4 regions of the Hoeflea sp. IMCC20628 genome follow, and region 3 is predicted to be linked to each of the others. Evidence: predicted binding sites of a transcription regulator. Region 3 holds the regulator's gene; each other region holds the start of a gene.
The links. The regulator LexA, encoded in region 3, represses DNA repair genes until DNA is damaged. The targets are predictions, from matches to a motif close to TGTTCNNNNTGTGTTCNG.
Positions count from the first base shown of each region.

Region 1 (5,058 bases), 940 kb from region 3:
TGATGCCGAGTTCAAACGGCAGATTGGATTGCTGGGCAAACCCGATGGCCGCCGGCGTGCCCGAGTCGGGAACCGGGATGATGACGTCAGCCTCGACCGGGCTTTCCTTGGCCAGTTCTTCGCCGATTCTCTTGCGCGCCTCGTAGACGTTGCGGCCCTCGATGTTGGAATCGGGCCGTGCGAAATAGACATATTCGAAGATGCAAAGCCGGGGCGGCTGTTTTTCGAAAGGAAAATGGCTTTCGATGCCTGTGGTGGTGATCACCACGACTTCGCCGGGGGCGACGTCGCGGACAAATCGGGCGCCGATGATGTCGAGCGCGCAGGTCTCCGACGCCAGGATATAGGCGCCGTCGAGATCGCCGATGCACAGCGGCCGGATGCCGAGCGGATCGCGGGCGCCGATCATCTTTTTCTCCGACAGTCCGACCAGGGAATAGGCACCCTCGAGTCTGGACAGCGCATCGATGAATTTTGGGACAATCCGGCTTTTCTCGCTGGTGGCGATCAGGTGCAGGATAACCTCGGTGTCCGATGTCGAGGAGAAGATCGAACCGCGCTTTTGCAATTCGCTCTGCAAGGTGAGTGCATTGGTGATGTTGCCATTGTGCGAGATGGCGAAGCCGCCACCGGCAAATTCGGCAAAGAACGGCTGGATGTTGCGCAGGCCTTCGCCGCCAGTCGTGGAATAGCGGTTATGGCCAATGGCGCGGTCGCCGGGCAAGCGGTCCATCACCGAACGTTTGGTGAAGGTGTCCCCGATCAGGCCGACATGGCGCTCGACCGAGAATTGTTGGCCATCGAAAGAGACGATGCCGGCGGCCTCCTGGCCGCGATGCTGAAGTGCATGCAATCCGAGTGTCACAACGGCAGCGGCCTCGGGCTTGCCGAAAATTCCGAACACTCCGCATTCGTCATGGAAACAGTCGGCTTCGTTATCGACAGGTATCACGCCAGTGTCTGTCATCGGTGTCGGACCTTTTTATAGACCGGCCGGATTGATCCCCGACCGGAATCACTCATCCGCTGGTAGCGGGTGCCTCGTCGGTGGCGGGGTCTTCCGCATCGCTGCCGCGCAGGCGTTCAAGGATTGTTGCGTCCGCATCATCGGGCAGCATGTTGATCAGCTTGGTTCCAAGTGAATCAAGCATCGGCTTCGATTTTGCTGTCGCCACCCATTCGGGCTGCTTCGGCGCGGCAACGAGCCAATTGAAAAACAACATTGCGACGACCACCAGCAAAACGCCGCGGGCGGCGCCAAAGACAAAACCGAGGGTCCGGTCAAGCGCACCGATTCGGCTGTCGATAATGAAATCTGCAATCCGCATGGTGATGTAGGACACGATGATCAGCGCGACCAGAAACACAACCGCCGCAGACCCGATCATGGCGATCTTGTCGGACGAGGTGTAATTCAGCGCAAATGGGGTCAGGATCGGATAGAGGAAAAATGCAGCCGCAGCCGCAGCGATCCAGGAAGCGACGGCCAGAACCTCGCGTGAAAATCCACGAACCATCGCAAGCACCGCCGAAAACAGCGTGATAACAAGCAGGATGGCGTCAAGAAGGGTAATAGGCATGAAATCGCGTTCCGTTCAGTCGCTGCCCGCCATCGCCGATTCGGGCGTAAGGATGGGCTGAATTCAGTTTTCGTCCTCGTCACCTTCGGTCAGCTGTGCCGCTTTCGAACCGGCAATGCGCGCCACCAAATCCGCCAGTGTTTCCATCAGTGCCAGACCTGCGCCCGATTTGGAAGGCAGATCGGCTGATCCCGATGGCAACACTGCGTTGGCGAAGCCCAGTTTTTCGGCTTCCTTCAGCCGTAAACCTGTTTGCGCCACTGGCCGGATGGCTCCCGACAGGCTGACTTCGCCGAAATAGACGCAATCGGCGGGAAGGGCAAGCCCGGCAAGCGAGGAAACCAAGGCTGCGGCCACAGCCAGATCGGCCGCCGGTTCGGTGATCCGGTAACCACCGGCGATATTGAGGTAGACATCATGGCTGCCTAGCCGCACGCCGCAATGGGCTTCAAGCACGGCGAGGATCATCGCCAGGCGGGAGGAATCCCAGCCGATGACGGCGCGCCGCGGCGTCCCCAGGCTTGACGGTGCGACCAGCGCCTGGACTTCGACCAGCACCGGGCGTGTGCCCTCGATGCCGGCGAAAACCGCAGCACCCGGTGATTTGGCGTTGCGCTCGCCAAGGAAAAGTTCCGACGGGTTGGCGACCTCGCGCAATCCCTTGTCGGACATTTCGAACACGCCGATCTCATCGGTGGCGCCGAAGCGATTCTTGACCGTGCGCAGAATCCGGTAGTGATGGCCGCGGTCGCCTTCGAAATAAAGCACCGCATCGACCATGTGTTCAACAACGCGCGGGCCGGCGATCTGACCGTCCTTGGTGACGTGTCCGACCAGAACCATGGCAGCGCCGGTCTGCTTGGCGTAGCGCACCATGGCGTGCACGCCGGTGCGCACCTGGGTCACGGTGCCAGGCGCCGATCCGGCGAGATCGCTCCACAGGGTCTGGATCGAATCGATAATGACAAAATCCGGGCGCTTGCCGTCGGCCAATGTGGCGAGGATGTCTTCGACATTGGTTTCGGCGGCCAGAAGCACGCCAGAATCGGCAGCACCCAGCCGCTGCGCCCGAAGCCGCACCTGGGCTACGGCTTCCTCGCCCGAGACATAGATCACCCGGTGGCCCTGACGGGCCAGGGCAGAGGCCGCTTGCATCAGCAGCGTCGACTTGCCGATGCCGGGATCGCCGCCGACCAGCACCGCCGATCCGCGGACAAAGCCGCCGCCGGTGGCCCGGTCGAGCTCATTGATCAGGGTAGAGATGCGCGGCGCTTCCTCGATTTCGCCAGCCAGACTCGCCAGCGCCACCGGGCGGCCCTTGCGCGCTGCAGTCCCCGGACCACCACCAATGCCGGCTGTCGGACTGTCCTCGACAATGGTATTCCATTCGCCGCAGCCGTCGCATTTGCCGGCCCAGCGGGCATGCACGGTTCCGCAACTCTGACAGACGAATTGAACGCGGGCTTTGGCCAAGAGTTGCTACCTTCCAAGTTGCTGTATCGGTGCCGGTTTGTCAGGAAGAGAAAGGTTTGTCCACCCTTTGTTCCGTTTTGTCGGCGAGCATCGCTGTTCGAAAAGGTTCAACCCAGATAGCTGCGCGCGTAACGTCTGCCCAGCGAGGTCAGCAATTCGTAGCTGATGGTTCCTGCTGCATCGGCGGCTTCTTCCAGCGGAATGGTCGGGCCGAGCAGTTCAATCCAGTCGCCCGGGTTGATCGCGCCATCAGGCAGATCGGTGACGTCGAACATGGTCAGGTCCATGGTGATCTTTCCAATCACCGGGATGCGGACGCCGTTGATTGCGCCGCAGGCGCCCTGTGGCACGGCCGATCGCAGCGGAACGCCCGAGCCGGATGCCGAGCGGTGAAAGCCGTCGGCGTATCCTATGCCGCAGACTGCGATCCGGCTGTCGCGGGTGCAGCTGTGTGCGCCGCCGTAACTCACCGTCTCGCCAGCCTTGGCCTCGCGGATGACAAGCACACGGGTCTCGGCGGTGACAACGGTACGGAGACGGTTGGCCACGCCTGACACCGGCTCGCCGCCATAAAGCGCAATGCCCGGCCGTGTCAGATCGTGGTGGACGGCTGCGCCAAGGAAAATGCCGCCAGAATTGGCGAGGCTTGCCTCGATCCCGGGAAAACAGGATCTGATGCCATCAAACAGTTTGATCTGCCGTGCGTTGAGCGGATGGGCCGGGTCATCGGCACAGGCAAAATGGCTCATCACCAGACAGGGGGATGGAGCGCTGCCTTGCGAATGGGCCGCGGCCTGTTCGGGCGTCAGTCCAAGCCGGTTCATGCCGGTGTCGATGTGCAGCGCATAATCCCGGGTGCCGGCGTTCTCAAGCCAAAAGGCGGCCTGTTCCGGCGAGTTGATGATCGGAATGAGATCATGCGCCAGTGTCTGCGCAAACGAACCTTCAAAAACGCCGTTCAGAACATAAATGCGGGCGTCGGGCAGCAATGGCCGCAAGCCCGCACCTTCATTGGCATCGGCGACGAAGAAGTCCCTGCACCCCTCGCGTGCCAGTCTCGGCGCAACCCGGTCTGCGCCGGTTCCATAGCCATTGGCCTTTACCGCCGCGCCGCAACGGGCGCTGCCGGAGAGGTCACGCATTTTCCGCCAGTTTTCAGCAAGTGCTGTCAGATCAACGCTCAGGCGCGTTGTCGCTGCGGACAGGGAAGCGTGGTCAATGGCGCTCGCGGATGTCGTCAAACCGTGGACCTATTCGTCGTGGGTGAACTGGTTGTAGGAATTGTCTGCCAGATCGGCAAAGCGGGTGAATTCCGCCTGGAAGCCCAACTGCACGGTGCCGGTCGGTCCGTGGCGCTGCTTGGCGATGATGACGTCGGCGGTGCCTTTGACCTTCAGCATCTTTTCTTCCCAGGCCAGGTATTCCGGGGTCTTGATGTCGGCGGCAATCTCGTCCTGCGCCCGGCGTGGCTCGCCGTTCTTGACATAATATTCTTCGCGGAACACGAACAGCACCACGTCGGCGTCCTGCTCGATCGAACCCGATTCACGCAAGTCGGAGAGCTGCGGGCGCTTGTCCTCGCGGCTTTCCACCTGACGCGACAGCTGCGACAGGGCGATGATGGGAACATTGAGTTCCTTGCCGAGCGCCTTCAGGCCGGTGGTGATCTGGGTGATTTCCTGCACCCGGTTGTCGCTCGACTTGCCCGAACCGGTCATCAGCTGGATGTAGTCGATGACCAGCACGTCAAGGCCGCGCTGGCGCTTGAGGCGGCGGGCGCGGGCCGACAATTGCGCAATCGAGATACCACCGGTCTGGTCGATGAATAGCGGGATCTTCTGCATCATCTGCGAGCAGCCGACGAGCTTTTCGAAATCGGCCTCGGAAATTTCACCACGGCGAATTTTCGACGACGAGATTTCGGTCTGCTCGGAAATGATACGGGTGGCGAGCTGTTCTGCCGACATTTCCAGCGAATAGAAGCCGACAACGCCGCCATTCTTGG
Region 1 is NZ_CP011479.1:1,266,368-1,271,425, forward strand. It holds gene purF (amidophosphoribosyltransferase) at 1-967, opposite strand, end outside; gene IMCC20628_RS05935 (CvpA family protein) at 1,020-1,580, opposite strand; gene radA (DNA repair protein RadA) at 1,644-3,053, opposite strand; gene alr (alanine racemase) at 3,161-4,294, opposite strand; gene IMCC20628_RS05950 (replicative DNA helicase) at 4,304-5,058, opposite strand, start outside.
Region 1: radA (DNA repair protein RadA) is a predicted target of LexA. The motif match lies at 3,111-3,128, and genes of this name have one in related genera.

Region 2 (5,058 bases), 210 kb from region 3:
ATCTTGAATGGTGCAGCGGCAATGGCATCCCGCAAGCGTTCTGCAACCTGAGCGGCGATCTCAGGCGTCGTATCGGGCATTACCACCACGAATTCCTCGCCGCCATAGCGGCAAGCAAGATCCGCACCACGGACAGCGCCGCGGACCCGGCGGGCGAATTCACGCAATACATCATCGCCACCCTCGTGACCGTGGGTGTCGTTGATGGCTTTGAAATGATCAATGTCGGTGATCAGCACGGAAAGCGGCCGGTCGCGCCGGTTGGAACGTTCCACCAGCGTCGCCAGATGGGTGTCGAGATAGCGACGGTTATTAAGGCCGGTAAGCGCGTCCGTGACGGCAAACTCGACCGATTGTGACAGACTGGCACGCAACTGGTCCGAATAGCGCTTGCGGCGGATCTGGGTGATGCTGCGCGCCACCAGTTCATTGGGATCGAGTGGTCTCAGCAGATAATCATTGACTCCAAGTTCGAGCGCCCGGATCACCAGTTCTTCTTCGCCCTGCTCGGCGACCGCGAGCATCGGAATAAACCGCGTACGCTCGAGCGACCGCATCTGCGAACACAGCCGCAATGGATCATAGTCTTCCAGCGCGGTGGAAACGATCACCAGTTCATAGGGTTTTTCAGCCGCTTCAAACAGGGCTGCCTGGGGATCACCGATCGCGGTGATCTCGGCAACGCCCTTGAGCGCCCGTATCATGCGGTCCTGGGCGTTGGCACGCCCTTCCACCAGCAAGACCAGGCCCGGCTCTTCCAGCTGGCCCTGGTGCGGCGCCAGCAGGGTTTCCAAGCCAAGGCTGCGCGCGGTCTCGGCACGCAGACGAAGCTCATCGGTCAAAGCTTTGAACCGGATGAGGCTTTTCACCCGGGTCATGAGCTGCAGGTCGTTGACGGGCTTGGTCAGAAAGTCATCAGCACCAGCTTTAAGCCCACGCACCCGGTCGGCAGCCTGATCCAGCGCAGTCACCATGACAACCGGAATATGGGCGGTACGCGGATTGTTCTTGAGCCGCTCGCAGACTTCAAATCCATCAATTCCGGGCATCATGATGTCGAGCAGGATGAGGTCGACCGGCGTCTGGTCGCAGATCGACAATGCGGTCATTCCATCGGCGGCGGTCAGCACTTCGAAATATTCGGCCAGAAGCCGAGCCTCGAGAAGCTTCACATTTGCCGGAATGTCATCAACCACCAGGATGCGTGCGGTCATGGTCTTACTCCACCCTCAAGCATCGCCAAGGTACGTCTTGATGGTTTCAATGAATTTGGGAACCGATATCGGCTTGGAAATATAGGCTTCGCACCCGCCCTGACGGATGCGTTCCTCGTCGCCCTTCATCGCAAATGCGGTGACAGCGATGACCGGGATCATGTGCAGGTCGTCGTCCTGCTTGAGCCATTTGGTGACCTCCAGACCGGACACTTCTGGCAACTGAATATCCATCAGGATGAGATCCGGACGGTGCTGGCGCGCAAGGTCCATCGCTTCCATGCCGTTGCGGGTCTGGATCGTCTTGTAACCTGACGCTTCAATCAGGTCGCGGAAGAGTTTCATGTTGAGTTCGTTGTCTTCAACAATCATCACTTGCTTTGTCATACCCGTTCCCATCCCCGATCCGGCCTGGCCAACTGCCCGCCTGATACTGCTGTTGCCGGCGGCCGGTGGCCAGAAGTACCGGTTTCTGGCCGGTACGGTTTGCGGAGTTTTCGACCCGAAAATCCGGTCAACACGGTCACCATAGTTTCATTAGGTTGAAAAAGTGGTAATCGGACACTTCGAATGTGGTTCATGTCACCCTGAAGAGGCGCGAAGGCGATGGCGGATGCAGAAGACACGGCGATTGCTGTGCTGGTTTGGCTTGCAGGCGAGCCCGAATTGATGGGCCGATTTCTGGCTTTGACCGGACTTGAGGCCAGCAATATGCGCGATGCAGCCAAGGAGCCGGGTTTCCTCGCCGGTGTGCTCGGGTTCCTGATGAACCATGAACCGACCTTGATGGATTTCTGTGCCGCCACCGACACCAAGCCTGAGACTGTTGCCCGCGCATTCCATGCTCTCGGCGGCGCAGGAGAAGCAGGATGATGCTGATCCCCGACGCCGAGCATGATGATCTGGTCTTGACCGACCGCCCGCTGGTTGTGTGCGACATCGACGAGGTGGTGCTCGAGTTCCTCACGCCATTCCAGGCTTTTCTGGTCGACAACGGCTTTGAGCTGCGCCCCACATCGTTTCGCCTCAATGGCAATGTTTTCAGCCTTGCAGATGGGGTGGAAACCCGTGAAGACAAGGTGGCTGCGCTGCTGGAGGCCTTCTTCACCAGCCAAGATGAGTGGCAGACGCCGGTCAATGCCGCAGCCGACAGCCTTTCGCGCCTGGCCGAGCATGCCGATATCGTGTTTCTGACCGCGATGCCGCCGCGTCACCGCGCGGTGCGCCGACGGCTGCTCTCCCGACACGGCTTCGACTATCCGATGATTGCCACCGAATCGGCCAAGGGGCCTGCGGTGCTGGCCCTGCATGGATCGCGAACGCAGCCGGTGGTGTTTGTCGATGATATTTTCACCAATCTGCAATCGGTGCGCAAACATGTGCCCGACAGCTTGTTGCTCAACCTGATGACCAATGACATTTTTCGGGCTCTGGCGCCGCATCCGGGTGACGGCGTCGACATCGCTACTGACTGGGCTCACGCCGAAGCGCTGATCAAAGCCCATTTCGGACAGATCGCTGACTGAAATAGTTGTGCCAACAGCCGTGACAGGCGCCCTGCAGTACGCACAGGATCTCCAGGTGCGGCCACAGTTCGGGCGTGACGGGACGGATGGTCAGGCTCATTGGTTTTGGCTTTCAACGAAACGGGGCAATTCACTGAGTCGAAATCTATTGCGAATTTGCTCGATGTTCAATATTTGTTCTCACCATGTCCGCAGCGTCTTCCCTTCCCGGCTTTTGCCGTGACTGCCTGGCCACCGCCCGCGCGGAGGCAAGGCGGTGCCATGCCTGTGGCAGCCCACGCATCATCCGCCACGCCGAGATCGACACGCTGACGCTGGCGCATGTGGATTGCGACGCGTTTTACGCAACGGTGGAAAAGCGCGACAATCCGGAACTTGCCGACAAGCCGGTGATCATCGGCGGCGGCCAACGCGGCGTGGTCTCGACCTGCTGCTACATCGCCCGCATTCATGGCGTGCGTTCGGCCATGCCTATGTTCAAGGCGCTCGAGGCCTGCCCCGATGCGGTGGTGATCAAGCCGGACATGGAAAAATATGTCCGCGTCGGGCGCGATGTCCGGCGGCTGATGGAAGAACTGACACCCCTGGTGCAGCCGATCTCCATCGACGAGGCATTTCTGGACCTTGCCGGAACCGAGCGATTACACAAGGACACCCCTGCCCGCACCCTGGCGCGCTTTGCCGCCCGCGTTGAAGCCGAGATCGGCATCAGCCTGTCGGTCGGATTGTCCTACTGCAAGTTCCTCGCCAAGGTGGCCTCCGATCTCGACAAGCCGCGCGGATTCTCCGTCATTGGCAAACAGGAGGCACTTGAATTTCTCAAGCCGCGCCCGGTGACCATGATCTGGGGCGTCGGCAAGGCCTTTGCGGCGACGCTGGAGCGCGATGGCATCCGGACCATCGGCCAGTTGCAGACGATGGAAGAAACCGCGCTGATGCGCAGCTACGGGGTGATGGGCAAGCGGCTGTATCATCTGGCCCGCGGTGAGGACGAGCGCACAGTTCATCTCAATGAGGGCGCCAAGAGTGTTTCAGCCGAAACCACCTTCAATTCCGACCTGTCGGACGCCAAGGACCTCGTGCCGGTGCTCAGGCGGCTCTCGGAAAAGGTGTCTGCCCGGCTCAAGGCCTCCGCGATCGCCGGACAAACCGTGGTGCTGAAGCTCAAGACGTCGGATTTCAAAAGCCGGACGCGCAACCTCAAGCTTGAGGACCCGACCATGCTGGCCGACCGGATTTTCCGCACCGGGCTGCATCTGCTGGAGCGCGAGCTTGGCCCGGACCTGTTCCGGCTGATCGGCATCGGCGTTACCGACCTCACCGACGCGGCGCGCGCCGATCCGCCCGACCTGGTCGACCCGGCAGCGGCGCGGCGAGCAGTGGCAGAAAGCGCTATCGACAAGGTGCGACAAAAATTCGGCCAAAACATAGTCGAAACAGGATATACATTCGGGACATCACGCAAGCTTCGGCAGGCGGAGGAGGACTGAACCCACTTCTGGTTCAGTTGGCCGCGGAGTTTTGGCATGATCAAGACTGCGCCAATCAGCGGGGTTGGCAAAGACGTGGGAGCATCCTGAATCTTGACACCTTCTTCTTCCTTGCGCGAGCGGCTGCTATTGCCAGCCGGCGTTTTGATTGCCGGACTGCTTCTGGCGGCACTCGTCTATGCCGCACTGACCGAAGTTGGCGGAAAGAATTCCGCGGCTCTGGTCGCCGATGCATTTTTGAACGGCCGACTGTGGGTTGAAACCTGCTTCGATCTCGATTGCGCCAGTTTCAATGGCCGGACCTATGTGGTGTTTCCGCCATTCCCCGGCTTTGCCGCGATGCCGCTGGCTGCCATCGGCGGAGCATCAACTTTCGGCTTCATCCCTCTGACAATACTCTGTTTCCTGTTGTCACTGTTGATATGGATCCGTGTCTTCCGGCTGTTGGGAGTGAGGTATCCGGCATGGATCTGGCTGATTATGGCGGTCGGCTTTTCCAGCCCCCTGCTCTTTGTCACCATTCGTGGTGACGGCATTTGGTTCTTCGCCCAGTCTATCGGATTCCTGATGACCAGTCTGGCCATTCACGAGGCGTTGGCCGGGCGTCTGGTAAGCGCAGGCGTGGCTATATCCTGTGCCTTTCTGAGCCGGCAGATGAGCATCTTCTACGTACCGCTGCTTTTGATCTTTTCGCTGCGGACCGAGGCGCCGCTGTTGTCGGCAATGCCGGACAAGATCAACCGGACGATCAAACTGGGGATACCGGTGGTTGCGGCGATCGGAATTTATCTACTCTACAATCAGGCCCGCTTCGGCTCGCCGTTCGAT
Region 2 is NZ_CP011479.1:2,411,018-2,416,075, forward strand. It holds gene IMCC20628_RS11440 (PleD family two-component system response regulator) at 1-1,214, opposite strand, end outside; gene IMCC20628_RS11445 (response regulator) at 1,230-1,601, opposite strand; gene IMCC20628_RS11450 (DUF3572 domain-containing protein) at 1,821-2,087, shown strand; gene IMCC20628_RS11455 (hypothetical protein) at 2,084-2,740, shown strand; gene IMCC20628_RS11460 (DNA polymerase IV) at 2,926-4,230, shown strand; gene IMCC20628_RS11465 (hypothetical protein) at 4,324-5,058, shown strand, end outside.
Region 2: IMCC20628_RS11460 (DNA polymerase IV) is a predicted target of LexA. The motif match lies at 2,905-2,922, and genes of this name have one in related genera.

Region 3 (5,058 bases):
AGCCCCACGCGGCTTTGTTGCAGCGCTTGAGGCCAAGCACCGTGCCGGCGGCTTTGCACTTATTGCCGAGATCAAGAAGGCCAGCCCATCCAAAGGCCTGATCCGTGCTGATTTCGATCCGCCGTCGCTGGCCAAGGCCTATGCGGCCGGAGGTGCAGCGTGTCTGTCAGTGCTGACCGACGCTCCGTCGTTTCAGGGCGCACCGGAGTTCTTGACGGCTGCCCGCGACGCCTGCGCCCTGCCCGCGCTGCGCAAGGATTTCATGTTCGACCCCTACCAGGTGCACGAGGCGCGTGCCTGGGGCGCCGACGCGATCCTGATCATCATGGCCTGCCTGAGCGATGACGACGCAAGGCGGCTCGAAGATGAAGCCCACGGGCTTGGCATGGCGGCGCTGATCGAGGTGCATGACGAGGCAGAGATGGAGCGGGCATTGAAGCTCGGCAGCCGGCTGATTGGCGTCAACAACCGCAATTTGCGCACTTTCGAGGTATCGCTGACGGTCTCCGAGCGGCTGGCGGCGATGGTGCCTGACGACCGCATTCTGGTGGGCGAAAGCGGCATCGGTTCGTTTGCCGACTGCGAACGGCTGTCCAGAAGCGGGATTTCGACATTTCTGGTCGGAGAAAGCCTGATGCGCCAGCAAGACGTTGCAGCGGCGACGACGGCCTTGCTCACCGGCAGCACCACGGAAGCGGCACACTGAGATGGCGGATGATAGCGGTCCACGGCTGACACATCTGGCGGAAGACGGATCGGCGACCATGGTCGATGTCGGCGACAAGGCCGACACGGTGCGGGTTGCCGAGGCCGAGGGCTTTGTGCGGATGAAGCCCGAGACGCTGGCGCTTATTCTTGCCGGCGACATGAAAAAGGGTGACGTCATCGGGGCGGCCAGAATTGCCGGGATCATGGCGGCCAAGCAGACCGCCAACCTCATTCCGCTGTGCCATCCGCTGGCGTTGACCAAGGTGAGCGTCGACATAAAGGCCGATGAGGCCCTGCCCGGCTTGCGGGTTCAGGCGCTGGCCAAGCTCACCGGCAAGACCGGTGTCGAGATGGAAGCGCTGACCGCCGTGTCGGTGACCTGCCTGACGATATATGACATGGCCAAGGCGGTTGACCGGGGCATGGAGATCGGCAGCATCCGGGTGCTGGCCAAATCCGGCGGCAAATCCGGCGACTGGACTGCGCAGACGAAGGGATAGTTCCAATGGCATTGATGCCGGTTGACGAAGCGCTCGCTCGGATACTCGAGACTGCGGCGCCTGCAAGCGAACCGGAGATGCTGCCGCTGGCAGAGGCATCCGGGCGGGTGCTTGCCCGTGACCTCAAGGCGTTGCGGACCCACCCTCCCTTCGCTGCCTCCGCCATGGACGGTTATGCAGTGCGGGCCAGCGAGGCGAGCGCCGGAGCCATTCTGACGTTGCAGGGCGAATCTGCTGCCGGTCATGGATTTGACGGCGCATTGGCCCCGGGATCTGTGATTCGCATCTTTACCGGCGCGCCGGTGCCCGAAGGCCCGGACGCCATCGTCATTCAGGAACATGCCGAAAGGCTCGAGGACGGATCCGTCCGGATCAACGAGGCGCCGGTCGCGGGCCGTTTCATCCGCGATGCAGGCAATGATTTCGAGACCGGCAAGATCGGCCTTGCAGCCGGACGGCTGCTCGATGCCGGCGCCATCACCTTTGCCGCAGCGATGAACCACGCATCGTTGCCTGTGACGCGCAAACCCCGGGTCGCCATTCTCGCCACCGGTGACGAATTGCGCCTGCCCGGCCAGGCGCTCGGCCCGGATCAGATCATCGCATCCAACACCTTTGGCGTCGCAGCCCTGGCGCGTGAGGCCGGGGCTGACATCATTGATCTGGGCATTGCGGCTGACCGCATGGAGGCGCTTGATTCGGCAATTGATTCGGCACTGGCGCAGGGCGCGGACGTGCTGGTGACCATTGGCGGTGCTTCGGTGGGCGATCATGACCTGGTACAAAAGGCGCTGACCGGGCGCGGCATGGCACTGGATTTCTGGCGTATCGCCATGCGCCCCGGCAAGCCGCTGATGTCGGGCAATCTCGGCCCTATGCGGGTGCTGGGCTTGCCTGGCAATCCGGCCTCAAGCCTGGTGTGCGCGCATCTGTTTCTCGAGCCGCTGGTGACCAGGCTTGGCGGCCGTCCGGATCCGGACCGGATGAAAAAAGCCATACTGACCAAGGACATGCCGGAGAATGACCAGCGTCAGGACTATATCCGAAGTGACCTTGCCACCGGACCGAATGGACAATTGACCGCAACTCCGGCGGCTCACCAGGATTCATCGCTGATCAAGGTGTTCGCAGACGCACGCTGCCTGATTATAAGGCCGCCTTTCGCATTACCTGCAAAAGCCGGTTCTACTTGCGACGTGCTCGTTTTGCGCCCCTGATGTTCTTTCATTGTTTCTTTAGCCCTTGCGGAACACATATGGAACATGCTAGCTGAGTTCTGGTTTTGTTTCACGCTCGACCAGCGAGCCGGCCACCGGGGTAAATCGACAATGTTGACGCGCAAACAGCACGAGCTTCTTCTCTTCATTCACGAACGGATGAAAGAAAGCGGCATCCCGCCTTCGTTCGACGAAATGAAGGATGCACTCAACCTGGCGTCCAAATCCGGCATTCACCGGCTGATCACGGCGCTGGAAGAACGCGGCTTCATCCGCCGGCTGCCAAACCGGGCGCGCGCGCTTGAGGTGATCAAACTGCCCGACAGCTACCAGGCCAATCTGCAGCCCCGGCGCGGCTTCTCGCCCAGCGTCATCGAGGGCAGCCTTGGCAAGACGCCGGAGCCAACCCGCCGCGCCACGGCCGCCAATGACGAGGCCTCGCAGGTGGCCGAAGTGCCGATGATGGGCCGGATTGCTGCCGGTGTTCCGATTTCGGCGATCCAGAACATCACCCACACCATCACCGTGCCGGTGGAGATGATCGGACCCGGTGATCACTACGCGCTCGAGGTCAAAGGCGATTCGATGATCGAGGCCGGGATTTTCGACGGCGACACCGTGGTGATCCGCAACGTGTCGACCGCAAGCCCCGGTGACATTGTCGTGGCCCTGGTCGATGACGAGGAAGCCACGCTGAAGCGGTTCCGCCGCAAGGGCGCCTCGATTGCGCTTGAAGCGGCCAACCCGGCCTATGAGACCCGCATTTTCGGTCCCGACCGGATCAAGGTGCAGGGCAAGCTTGTCGGCCTGATCCGGCGCTATCACTGACCCGATCTGCAAGCATGTGGCTGACCGGGCGATCCGGTCGGCCTGACGCCTTCAAGTTGTTGTGACGTCGCAACGGACACGGGTGAAGCGCAACTGGCCGATGCTATTGCATGTCGGCATCGCAAGACCGCTGCGCGCTCTCGCGCGACCCGCGGTGACTCCCCTTCAATCAGGCAGATCATAGCTTCGGGTTCGCCAGTCGTAATAGCGCTGGATCGTCCAGGGGCGGACGATACCTTGCAGCGCCGTCCTGATCCTGAATTCCGGCCTTTTCATTGTTTTCCCGACCCTGCCTCCACCCGACAGATCTTCTGACTGATCCTCTGCCGCGGCTGATGGCCTGGCCAGAATGGTGAGCGTCATAGCCCCGCTGCGGCGCAGGCTGCGCGAGGTGACGAGCACCGCGCCCGAGCGGCAGGTCCGCATATGGACAGGTATTGCCACCACCACGACGTCCGCCCGGTCGCAAGCTGCGCCGATCAGTGCCGCCTGATTGATGGCGATCAGCCTTGCCTGGTGATGCATGGCGGCGCAGATACCACGCCCGGCGCAATGGAACCGAGACGGGGCGCCTACGGCTGCGGCCAGCAAGCCATCGAGCAGTTTGACCTTTTCAACATCGTCAGCTGCGGCTTGAGGATAGTTCGCCGGCGGCAAATGCGGCGGCGACCGCAAGGCAGCCTGCCATTGCTCAAACACGAAAGCCGAAGGGCGCGCGGCATTGCTGGCCAAGGTCTCCGGCCCGACCAGCGCGACCAGCTTCCCATCCTCGCTGATCAGGATATCGGGACCCGGCCGTGCGAGCGGCGGCAGCGCCAAGGCGATACCCAGAGCGATCAAGACCGCACCCGACAGATGCAGCCAGCTTCTGAGAAACACAAGAAAGACAAGCCCGGCACCGGCAGTGGCGGTGGCGGCGAGCGGGATCTGGCCGACGGTGATATTGCCGCCAAGACTGTCGACATAATTGGCCATCGCGATGACACCTTCGATGCCACGTCCCATGAGTTGCAGCGGCATGGCATCAAGGCCGAACGGCATCAGCAACATCGCGGCCAGCCCCGCAGGCATCACCACCAAGGTCACCAGCGGCATTGCCAGCAGATTGGCCAGAAGCCCATGGCCGGCTACCCGGTGAAAATGGTGCGCGGAAAACAGCCCGGTGGCCACTCCCGCGACCAGCGAGGTGATGGCCAGGCCCAGCATGAGTCTGGCCAGAGCAACGAACCAGCGAACAGGCATCGACCCGCCAAGCAAGCCGGGCGCAGAGACCGGCCGGTCGCGGGCGCGGCCTGCAAAGACGGCATAGGCCGCTATCAGCGCGGCGGTGGCTGCAAATGACATCTGAAATCCTGGACCGACCACTGCGGACGGCGTCAGCACGATGATGACAATTGCCGAAAGGGCGACATTGCGCATGGTCAGCGCGCTGCGATCAGCCAGCACGGCAATCAGCATGACGGCCAGCATCACCCAGGCGCGCTGTGTCGCGACGCTGCCGCCGGAAATCAGCAGATAGGCCGTGGCCGTCAGCAGCGCGCCGATGGCTGCGATCTTCTTGACCGGGAACGCTTCAACCAGCGTTGGAAACAGCGCCAGGCCTTTTCTCAGTCCGATGTAGAGCGTGCCGGCGGCGAGCGCCATGTGCAGGCCGGAGATCGCCAGAATATGGGCCAGACCCGTGGCCCTGAGCGCATCCTGTGTCGCCTTGGAAATGCCGCGCCGGTCCGAGACAGCAAGGGCTGCCGCGACCCCGCCCGGATCGCCCGGCAGCACGGTGCGAATCCGCATCGAAATCTGTTCGC
Region 3 is NZ_CP011479.1:2,202,700-2,207,757, forward strand. It holds gene trpC (indole-3-glycerol phosphate synthase TrpC) at 1-706, shown strand, start outside; gene moaC (cyclic pyranopterin monophosphate synthase MoaC) at 708-1,208, shown strand; gene glp (gephyrin-like molybdotransferase Glp) at 1,214-2,425, shown strand; gene lexA (transcriptional repressor LexA) at 2,537-3,253, shown strand; gene IMCC20628_RS10425 (ComEC/Rec2 family competence protein) at 3,419-5,058, opposite strand, start outside.

Region 4 (5,058 bases), 1.8 Mb from region 3:
CACTACACGCCGGACCAGCTGTCGATGCGCGACGGCAAGATCGAGGCGGTAGCAGAGCCGATGATCCTGCGTGATGTCGAGGGCGACCATTTCGACCTCGGGCCGCAGGAAAAGATCAATCTGGCCGACATGGATGTGGTGCTCTTGCGGCAGGATCCGCCATTCGACATGGCCTACATCACGTCGACGCATCTGCTGGAGCGGGTTCACCCCAGGACACTGGTGGTCAATGATCCGGCCTGGGTGCGCAATTCGCCAGAGAAGATCTTCGTCACCGAATTTCCCGACCTGATGCCAAAGACCCTGATTTCCCGCGACCCGGCGACGATCAACGCCTTCCGCGCCGAGGTCGGCGACATGATCCTCAAGCCGCTTTACGGCAATGGCGGCGCCGGCGTGTTCCACATCAAGCCCGACGACCGCAATCTCGCCTCGCTTCTGGAAATGTTTGCCCAGATGTACCGCGAGCCGTTCATCGCGCAGGAATACCTGCCGTCGGTGCGGGCAGGAGACAAGCGCATCATCCTGATTGACGGCGAGCCCGTCGGCGCGATCAACCGAGTGCCGGCGGAGACGGATGCGCGCTCCAACATGCACGCGGGCGGCCGCGCCGAGCATAGCGAACTAACACCGCGCGAGCAGGAAATCTGCGCCCGCATCGGCCCTTCGCTGAAGGAACGCGGCTTCATCCTGGTCGGCATCGACATCATCGGCGACCTGATGACCGAGATCAACGTCACCTCGCCGACCGGCCTTCGCGAAATCAAGAACTTTGGCGGACCGGATGTGGCGGCATTGTTCTGGGATGCCGTGGAATCCAAACGCTCATAGCAGGACGCAGCCCGGAACGCCGGATCACTTCAGTGCGGCCGCCACATTGCCGGGGCGGAATTCGGTGATCTTGTAATCCGCCACTCCGGCTGAGTGGAAGGGATCGTCCTTGATCAACACTTCGATGTCGTCAATCGACCGGCCGCGAGCAATGATGACTCCACCGGTGCGCGGAACTTTTGCGCCTGACGTCAGCAACCGGCCTGATGCGTAAACGCGCTCGATGAAAGCAAAATGCGGCGCGACCAGCGGATCGAAGTTTTCAAGCGGCGTCATGTAGGTGAGATCGATGACGAAGAGATGCTCTCCGTCTTCCAAAAAGGCCATTCTGGTGGTCCTGCCAAACAACGGCATGGCAATCCTCGTCTGTCGCGGTGAAAAAATGACAGGAGCGGGGGTGCCCGGCAATGTTCCTGTCGCACAACTCGATACAACTATGCTCGCCTTAATGGTGTAATTGTTTCCTTATTGTTCTTGTTTTATTCTGCATATCATGTTTCACTTCAGCCGTGATTGCGCATGACGGGCATGCACTGAAGCCCGCCACGCAGATTGGAAGGGGCAGGAGCATGGTTGCGCGGGTCAGCACGGTTTCATTCCAGGGTATCGAAGCGGTGCCGGTCGACGTTCAGGTGATGATCGCGCCGGGCAAGGTCAACATGCATATCGTCGGGCTGCCCGACAAGGCAGTTGCCGAAAGCCGCGAGCGGGTACAGGCCGCACTTCATGCCTCCGGTCTGGCGCTGCCCGCCAAGAAAGTCACCGTCAATCTGGCGCCTGCAGATCTGCCCAAGGAAGGGTCGCATTTCGATTTGCCGATCGCGCTCGGACTCATGGCAGCGCTGGGTGCTATCCCCGGCGATGCGCTTGACGGCTATGTGGTGCTGGGTGAACTCTCGCTTGATGGCACCATCGCCAGCGTCGCAGGCGCCCTGCCCGCGGCAATCGGCGCCAATGCGCTTGGCAAGGGCCTGATCTGTCCGGCAGATAGCGGACCGGAAGCGGCCTGGGCCGGCGAAGAGATCGACATTCTGGCACCCCGCTCGCTGATTGCCATCGCCAATCATTTCCGCGGCACGCAAGTGCTCTCACGCCCGGTGCCGGCAATGCGGGCAGCACCCGCCAACATGCCGGACCTGTCAGATATCAAGGGACAGGAAACCGCCAAGCGGGCGATCGAGGTGGCTGCGGCCGGCGGGCACAATCTGATCATGGTTGGACCTCCGGGGTCCGGCAAATCGATGCTGGCAGCGCGATTGCCGTCGATCCTGCCACCACTGTCCCCGCCCGAACTTCTCGAAGTCTCGATGATCCATTCTATCGCCGGGCAACTGGCGGGCGGCAAATTGTCCGACCGGCGGCCGTTCCGCGCGCCGCATCATTCGGCCTCGATGGCGGCGATGGTCGGCGGCGGCTTGCGCGCCCGGCCCGGCGAGGTGTCGCTGGCGCACAACGGCATCCTGTTTCTCGACGAGTTCCCCGAGTTCACGCCGCAGGTGCTCGATTCGCTGAGGCAGCCGCTGGAAAACGGCGAGAGCGTCATTGCCCGGGCCAATCACCGGGTCAGCTACCCCGCCAATATTCAGCTGATCGCGGCGATGAACCCGTGCCGCTGCGGCATGGCCGGCGAACCGGGACATTCCTGCGCCCGCGGGCCACGCTGCCAGGCGGATTATCAGGGCCGCATTTCCGGTCCGCTGATGGACCGGATCGATATCCGCATCGATGTGCCTGCGGTGACTGCCCAAGACCTGATCCGGCCGCAGCCGGCAGAGCAAAGCGCCGACGTGGCGGCCCGTGTCGCGGCGGCGCAGACTATGCAGCAGACCCGCTACCGCGAGCTTGGCCGGCCCGATATCCGCACCAATTCGCAATGCTCGACATCGCTGGTCGAACAGGTGGCCCAGCCCGATGCCGGCGGACAGGCGCTGCTCAGCGACGCGGCGGAAAAGATGCGGTTTTCGGCCCGCGCCTATCGCCGCATTCTCAAGGTGGCCCGGACTCTGGCCGACCTCGACGCTGCCGAAACGGTCGGACGGATCCACCTCGCAGAGGCGATCTCCTACCGGATTTCAGCAGAACGGGTGTCGCAGGCAGCGTAAACTGACAATGGTGAGCAACCCGCCATGCAGCCGCCCGCTCACAACACGAAAGCGCGATTAATCCCAGTGCCGTCAGAATTGCGCCTCAGCCCAGACCGTCAAACAATGCCGTCGAGAGATAGCGTTCAGCAAAGGACGGGATGATGACGACGATCTGTTTGCCTGAATTCTCGCTGCGCTGACCAATCTTGACGGCGGCAGCAAGTGCTGCGCCTGAGGATATGCCGACAGGAAGGCCTTCCAGTTTCGCCACCCGGCGGGCCATCTCGAAAGCATCGTCATTGGTCACCTTGACGACCTCGTCATAGATCTTGGTATCAAGAACAGCCGGGGCAAACCCCGCGCCGATGCCCTGGATCTTGTGCGGTCCGGGATTGCCGCCCGACAGCACCGGGGAATCGGCCGGTTCGACGGCGACGATCTGCACCCCGGGTTTCCTGACTTTGAGCACCTGGCCGACGCCGGTGATGGTGCCGCCTGTGCCGATGCCGGAGACCAGAATATCGATGCCGCCCTTGGTGTCGTTCCAGATTTCCTCTGCGGTGGTCTTGCGGTGGATCTCCGGATTGGCAGCGTTTTCGAATTGCTGCGGCATCACCGAGTCAGCGATTTCGCCGAGCAGTTCTTCGGCCTTGGCGATGGCGCCCTTCATGCCCTTGGGGCCTTCGGTCAACACCAACTCAGCGCCGAGAAGGGCGAGCATTTTGCGGCGTTCGACCGACATGGTTTCCGGCATGGTCAGGATCAAGCGGTAGCCCTTGGCGGCGGCGGCGAAGGCCAGCGCGATGCCGGTGTTGCCCGATGTCGGCTCGATCAATGTGGTCTTGCCCGGCGCAATCCGGCCTTCGGCTTCCAGCGTCTCGATCATGGCGACGCCGATCCGGTCCTTGACCGAGGCGAGCGGATTGAAAAATTCGAGCTTGGCCAGAAGCTCGGCTTTGACGCCATCGGCCGCCGCCAGCTTGGAGAGCCGGACAATCGGCGTGTTGCCGACGGTGTCGATGATCGAATCGTAGATCCGGCCGCGACCGGGCGTTTCAGCTGAATGTTCGGACATCACAGAACTCCTTGTTGGTTGCCGTGACTGTAGACGCGGCACGGCAACCAGGCCAGTCATTGCGCTCAGCGGCGCTGACCGCAGACGCAAAATAATACCTCGGCCGGATCAGGGTGTGGAAATTCTTTTCGGTAAAAACCATTGACAGGTTCAGCGCACCAGAAATCCGGCAGCCAGCGGGTCGTCATCCTCGACAGTGAACTCGGCCTTGCCGGAATAAAACGCCCGGCCCGAGACGCGCGCGGTGATGGCGGCGTGCGCGCCACAGCTCGTCACCGAGGCCACCGCGCCTGAAAACCGGCTGCCGATGGTGCTTTGAAATGTCCGCTCCTGGCCGATGCCGATCTGGCCGCGGGCATGCATGGCGGCAAGCCGGGCGGTAACGCCGGAGCCGGTGGGCGAGCGATCGACCTGGCGATCGGCAAAGACGCAAACATTGCGGGTCGGCTGGTCCGTCCAGGCATCGCGGCCATCGGTGAGGATGGTTCCGTAGAGAAAAGCCAGATCATCGGCGTCGGGATGGCTGAGCCGAATTGTTTTCTGGATCTCCCGGGTCAGCGCATCAGCGGCGTCGACAAAGCCTGCCACCGGGTCCCGGCCGAATTTCAGCCCGAACTGGCGGGCGTCGGCCAGCGCGTAAAACGCACCGCCATAGGCGATATCGAAACTGACCTTGCCCCAATTGCCAAGAGTGAGCGCCTTGTCGCGGGCAAACAGGAACGACGGCACGCTTTCGAAGCTGACCTCGGTGGCTTTGCCGTCGCGCATGGCAACTTCAGCACGGACCAGACCGCAGGGGCATTCGATGTTGACGACGGTCACATGTTTGCCGGGCGGCACCAGGCCCTGATCCACCGCGTAGCGGCCAAGCGCCACGATGGCGTGGCCGCACATGGTGGAATAGCCCTCATTGTGCATGAACAGCACCGCCAGATCGGCGCCGGGCAGATCCGGCTCGACCAGCAGCGCGCCATACATGTCCGCGTGGCCGCGCGGCTCGAACATCAGGATCTTGCGCAAATGATCGAGATTGTCTCGGACAAAAGCACGCTTTTCGAGGATCGTGCC
Region 4 is NZ_CP011479.1:4,019,106-4,024,163, forward strand. It holds gene gshB (glutathione synthase) at 1-831, shown strand, start outside; gene IMCC20628_RS18845 (YciI family protein) at 856-1,158, opposite strand; gene IMCC20628_RS18850 (YifB family Mg chelatase-like AAA ATPase) at 1,401-2,933, shown strand; gene cysK (cysteine synthase A) at 3,019-3,990, opposite strand; gene IMCC20628_RS18860 (proline racemase family protein) at 4,141-5,058, opposite strand, start outside.
Region 4: IMCC20628_RS18850 (YifB family Mg chelatase-like AAA ATPase) is a predicted target of LexA. The motif match lies at 1,301-1,318, and genes of this name have one in related genera.